Linked DNA regions of Formosa sp. Hel1_33_131. Each later gene encodes a partner of the first gene's protein in a complex. Links are inferred from orthologs where the notes say so. Each region holds a gene or a part of one and is shown on either strand. Other genes may lie near its edges.

Region 1 (3,024 bases):
TACATGTCTGCTATCGTAACGTTCCACTTTTTTCAAATTGACAATATAGGATTTATGGATTCTTAAGAACAGTCCTTTTGGGAGTTCGTTTTCAAAGGCTTTCATGGTCGAAAGAATAACGAAGCTTTTGTTATTAGTTATTAATTTCACGTAGTCACCGAGAGCTTCAATCCATTTGATCTCGTTGATGTATATTTTACGTTTTTTAAGATTGCTCTTTACAAAAATATGCTCTCCATCATAATCTTGGAAATTTTCTTTCATTTTTGCTTGCAATACAGTTTTAGCAATGGCTTCGTTAAAACGTTTTTTAGAGGCTGGTTTTGCTAAGTAATCGATTGCATTGTATTCGAATGCTTTAAAGGCATGAGATGCATCTTCACTTATTATGATAACGTAAGGAGTCTTGAGTTCGGGAGTGTCGATGTAACTGTCTAAGAGATCAAATCCATCAGAAACAGAAAGGTTGACCTCCATTATAATAAGGTCTATAGGGGTTGTGAGAAGGAATTTTTTAGCTTCAACTACAGATGTGAATTTCCCCATCAAATTAAGAGAAGGGTGGTTGTTAATTAGTCTTAATGTGGCTAATCGTTGTGTAGAATTATCGTCAACAATTATACAGTTTAAAGTCATCGGGGTTGTGTTATCAGTCGTTATCAATTACAATTATACAAAAAATAAATCGATTAAACTCTTAAAATACCGATTAACGAGTAAAATTAATTTCGTTTAAATAATGTTATATAATGTTGTTCAGACAACAATTAATACTTACTTTTGCAGCCATTAAAAATCAAATAATAATAAAATTTATGAATCATTACGAAACTGTTTTCATCTTGAATCCCGTTTTATCTGACACACAGATAAAGGAAACAGTAAAGAAATACGAGGACTTACTCGTTTCTAAAGGAGCAAAGATGGTATCGAAAGAAGATTGGGGGCTAAAGAAATTAGCGTATCCAATCCAAAACAAAAAAAGTGGCTTTTACCACTTATTTGAATTTACAGCACCTGGAGAGGCTATTGGCCCTTTAGAAGTAGAATTTAGACGTGACGAGCGTTTTATGCGTTATCTAACTGTTAGTTTAGATAAACATGCAATCTCATGGGCTGAAAGAAGAAGAGTTAAACTTAAAGAAAAAGCGTAATTATGTCTATAGAACAACAAGCCAAAGGAAAAAAAGATGGTGAAATCAGATATTTAACGCCTTTAAATATTGACACCAACAAAGCTAAAAAATACTGTCGTTTCAAAAAATCAGGTATCAAGTATATCGATTATAAAGATCCAGATTTTTTAATAAAATTTGTAAACGAACAAGGTAAGTTATTACCAAGACGTTTAACTGGAACCTCTTTAAAGTTTCAAAGAAAAGTGTCTGTTGCTGTCAAAAGAGCAAGACATTTAGCCTTGATGCCTTATGTAGCCGATTTAATGAAATAAAACTATTATAACTATGGAACTTATATTAAAACATGACGTAGAAGGATTGGGGTTTAAAGACGATGTTGTAACAGTGAAAAACGGTTATGGTAGAAATTCTTTAATTCCGGGTGGTAAAGCCATTCTTGCTACGGTATCTGCTAGAAAAGTATTAGCAGAAAACTTAAAACAACGCGCATTCAAAGAAAAGAAAATAGTAGATGAAGCCGAAGCAATTGCTGAAGCTTTAAAAGCTTTAGAAATCAAAATAGCAGCGAAAGTTGGTAGTGGAGATAAATTATTTGGATCTGTTAACAATATTGATTTAGCAGCAGCTATTGAAAAAGCAGGCCATTCAATTGACAAAAAATTTATCAATGTTACCGGTGGTAATGTAAAACGTCTTGGTAAATACAATGCAATCATTCGTCTTCACAGAGATGTAGCAGTTGATTTTCCTTTTGAAATTATTGCAGCTAAATAACAATTATATATTGTTAATAAAAAGTTAATAAATTGAATTTTTATTTAAAGCCTACACGTAAGTGTAGGCTTTTTTTGTTGTAATTTAGCAGCTTAATCATAAACAAACTTTAATAAAATGAAACAAATTTCTACACTTTTAATGTTCATTTTCACTTGTTCACTGTCCTTTTCTCAGGTGACAACTTCAAGTATTAAGGGAGCTATTTCCGATGAGACCAATACCGGTTTGCCAGGTGCAAACGTTGTTGCAGTGCACACGCCAACAGGGACCACTTACGGAGCCGCCACCAACATTGACGGGCGATTTAACCTTGTCAACCTTAGAGTTGGCGGACCGTACACAATTACGGTTAGTTATGTAGGTTACAAAGACCAATCGTTTACAGATGTATTCTTGACCTTAGGAAAAACAGAAAATTTAACATTAGCATTAACACTTGATGCTGGACAATTGGATGCTGTGGTGATTACCGCAAACACTTCTAAAGGTGTTTTTGGAAGCGACCGTACAGGTGCTGAAACCAATGTAGGCCGTAGAGAATTGACAACACTTCCTACAATTTCTAGATCTGCATCTGATTTTACACGTTTAGAGCCAACGGCAAGTAACGGTTCTTTTGGAGGACGTAACGATCAGTTTAATAACTTCTCTTTAGATGGTGCAATTTTCAACAATCCTTTTGGATTGGATGCAGCAACTCCTGGAGGGCAAACAAATTCACAACCCGTATCTTTAGATGCCATCGATCAAATACAAGTATCAACTGCACCTTACGATGTAACGCAATCTGGATTTACTGGAGCTGCAGTAAATGCAGTGACGAAGAGTGGATCGAATGAATTTAAAGGAACTGTTTATGGCTTCTATAGAAATGAAGACATGACGGGTTCTAAGATCAAAGGACAAGAAATTTTTGTTCCAAGTCTTACGCAACAGCAAACAGGCTTTAGTATTGGTGGACCGATCGTGAAAAACAAATTATTTTTCTTTGCCAATTACGAGCAAGATGAACGATCAGATTTAGGACAGGCATGGTTACCAAACACTGGATCTGGAGCGGTCAACGAATCTGTTGTTTTAGAATCTGACTTGATAGCTGTACAAAATG
Region 2 (3,211 bases), 550 kb from region 1 along the record:
TTGCAAAATGACCCTGACAATCCTGGGAAACTTCGTGTGGACCCAAATGCAAAACTTGAAGAAGAGTTGGTCGTACGACCAACCAGTGAAGCGATTATATGGAGTACCTTTAAAGGATGGATTCAATCTTATAGAGATTTACCGCTTTTAATTAACCAATGGGCCAATGTGGTGCGATGGGAAATGCGAACGCGTTTGTTTTTAAGAACCGCTGAATTTTTATGGCAAGAAGGACATACTGCGCATGCCACCAAAAGCGAAGCCATCTCAGAAGCCAAGCTTATGAATAATATCTACGCAAATTTTGCTGAAAATTTTATGGCGATTCCTGTAATTCAAGGGGTCAAAACGGAAAGCGAACGTTTTGCAGGTGCCGAAGAAACCTATTGTATCGAAGCTTTAATGCAAGATGGAAAAGCGTTACAAGCGGGAACCTCTCACTTTTTAGGACAGAATTTCGCAAAAGCATTTGATGTTAAATTTGCAAACAGCGAAGGAAAACAAGATTACGTTTGGGCAACCTCATGGGGTGTTTCCACACGTTTGATGGGTGCCTTAATTATGACCCACAGTGACGATAAAGGATTGGTATTGCCTCCAAACCTAGCACCTTACCAAGTTGTAATTGTTCCTATATACAGGAATGATGAGCAATTGGCTGAGATAACCACGCAAGCCGAGACGATCATGACTGCTTTGAGAGCAGAGAATATTACTGTAAAATACGACCATAGAACCACCCAACGACCGGGAGCTAAATTTGCACAACACGAATTGCAAGGGGTTCCTTTAAGACTGGCGATTGGACCAAAAGATTTGGAAAGTGGCACAGTAGAGTTGGCTCGAAGAGACACATTAACCAAACAAGTGGTGGCTTTAGAAAGTTTAACAGACACCATAAAGACCTTAATTACGGAGATTCAAACAGGCTTATTTCAAAAAGCGCTGGATTTTAGAGCGGATCACATCACAAAAGTGGAAACATTTGAGGCGTTTAAAACGGTTTTAGAAGAAAAAGCAGGATTTATTTCGGCACATTGGGATGGCAGTACAGAAACAGAAGACAAAATAAAAGAAATCACAAAAGCGACAATCCGTTGTATTCCAATAGATTCGGAACTGGAAGATGGGGTCTGTGTATTTTCTGGGAAACCTTCCAAACAGCGCGTTTTATTTGCGAAAGCTTATTAACTTTAACTTTTTTCAAAAAAAGTTAGTAAGAAGTTGTAACATTTAAAAATAGTTGTATTTTTGCAACCGCATTAGAAATAATGCACGCTATTTGAAATAAAAACAGAATTATCAAGATTGTGTTTTTGGTTATAAAAAATGGCCCGTTCGTCTATCGGCTAGGACGCATGGTTTTCATCCATGTAAGAGGGGTTCGATTCCCCTACGGGCTACAATTATTTAATAATAATAAAATTAAGAATTATGGCAAATCATAAGTCAGCTTTAAAAAGAATTAGAAGTAACGAGTCAAAGCGCGTGCTGAACAAGTATCAGCACAAAACAACGCGTAACGCAATTAAGAACTTGCGTGAAACAACGGATAAGAAAGAAGCTCAAAAAATGCTTTCTTCTGTTTCTTCAATGATTGATCGTTTAGCCAAAAACAATATCATTCACGATAACAAAGCGGCAAACCTAAAGTCTGGTTTATCAAAATTTGTTGCAACTCTTTAACGAATACACTGTGTCGTCCTAATTACATAGGTTGACTTTAGGAATTCTATAAAATTTAAAAATCCTTTGAAGCGCGCTTCAAAGGATTTTTTGTGTTTAAACTTGTTTTTAGAAGGTGTGTTTGACCACGCAGAACTACTTAAGAAAAGCACTATTAGGTGCTTAAAACTTTCAAAATCCTATTTTTTTTAAAAAAATATTCCTTGTTTTAAGAAGGGAATTTTTAAAAGTAAGGTTTTCCCTTACTTTTAGTAAGGGAAAAATCACTTCATTATTTATTTCAATTTATTATGTTTACAAAAATTATACCTCAAATCTAATTCTTTGTAAGCAATTTAACCGTGCTTAAGATATTAATTTACTGTAAATAACATAGGGACTTTTTTAGGTATCCATACTTTTTTGGATGTCAGAATTTAAGTTCAAATGTAGAGTACAGATGTCTATTAGAACCGATTCTACAAGACAAACTCAAGACCATCCGGCTTACGGAAATTAAAAAACAGGAGTTTATTCTCTAAGAAAGTGAAAAATAAATGTCAAAAAGTCCACCACGTGGAAAGTCCACAATGAAGAATAACGACTTAATAATTTATTCTTAACCTAAATTTATAAATTATTTAATTATGAAAATTTTATTTAAAATATTTATGATAACTTTCTATGCTGGTGCGCGAATCCATTCGCGTTCCAAATAAACTTTGTAAGCCACACGATAGGAATCGTGCGGCAGCAAGGGATAACTATGATTTTTGAGAAAGTAGAAAACTAAACTATTTATAAAGAACACAGGCTTTTGTTTTAACCCCTATCATTTTTCAATATGAAATATTTATATTCCATCATTTTAACACTTTTGATGCTCTCTTGTGAGAGAGATCACATTGATTTAACATGTCAAAATAGTTTCGAAAACACCTCAAAACTAAACGGTCTAAACATTTACAGTGCTCAATTAAACTCAACAAATAATACAAATGTCCTAGGGAATAGTATTTCTTTAGTAGGAATTTTATCTGCCTCAAAAGACTATTTTAATCATTCCTTTGAAATTAAAGATTATCAAATAGACGAATCGATTACAAATTATAAACAAGGTTTAGAAAATACATTACCTATTACTTTGATTATGTTACGTCCTTTGGTTGATTTCGGAGGAATTCCATATAGAGGTGATTTTTATTTAGAAACAGAAGTACATTGGCAGATTTTTGAAAACTCTTACAAAAAACTCATTTTAAAAATAGCCGAATTATCAAACACTCACCCTATAGATTTGTTGTGTATTGGCACAGAATTAAGAGAGTTTGTTAAGAGAAGACCTCTCTTTTGGGAAAGCTTAATTGAGACCTTAAAAGAGGAGTATCCTGAGCTTAAATTAATTTATGCTGCAAATTGGGATGATTATGAAGCATTTCCGTTTTGGGAAGAAATGGACTATATAGGAATCGATAGTTACTTTCCTCTGGTCAACAAGCCTACACCAACGGTTGAAGAATTAATAGCGGCTTACAGTCCTATCAAA

What was found.
Region 2: rpsR (region 1) and rpsT share a complex: the UniProt entries of both Bacillus subtilis proteins name them as parts of the 30S ribosomal subunit. The link is inferred for Formosa sp. Hel1_33_131 from one-to-one orthologs.

Annotation. Positions count from the first base shown.
Region 1 is NZ_CP017260.1:2,493,829-2,496,852, forward strand. Bases 119-2,803 are described here. They hold rpsR (30S ribosomal protein S18), read left to right. Parts: upstream 119-1,156; coding sequence 1,157-1,450; downstream 1,451-2,803. Other genes in these bases: FORMB_RS11520 (LytR/AlgR family response regulator transcription factor), read right to left, coding at 119-636; rpsF (30S ribosomal protein S6), read left to right, coding at 816-1,154; rplI (50S ribosomal protein L9), read left to right, coding at 1,464-1,913; FORMB_RS11540 (TonB-dependent receptor), read left to right, coding at 2,031-2,803. In the rest of the region: more of FORMB_RS11520, read right to left, coding at 1-118; more of FORMB_RS11540, read left to right, coding at 2,804-3,024. UniProt on the Bacillus subtilis protein: Binds as a heterodimer with protein bS6 to the central domain of the 16S rRNA, where it helps stabilize the platform of the 30S subunit.
Region 2 is NZ_CP017260.1:1,942,406-1,945,616, forward strand. The notes cover bases 189-3,060. They hold rpsT (30S ribosomal protein S20), read left to right. Parts: upstream 189-1,434; coding sequence 1,435-1,686; downstream 1,687-3,060. Other genes in these bases: proS (proline--tRNA ligase), read left to right, coding at 189-1,191; FORMB_RS08860 (glycoside hydrolase family 113), read left to right, coding at 2,510-3,060. Outside these bases: more of proS, read left to right, coding at 1-188; more of FORMB_RS08860, read left to right, coding at 3,061-3,211. UniProt on the Bacillus subtilis protein: Binds directly to 16S ribosomal RNA.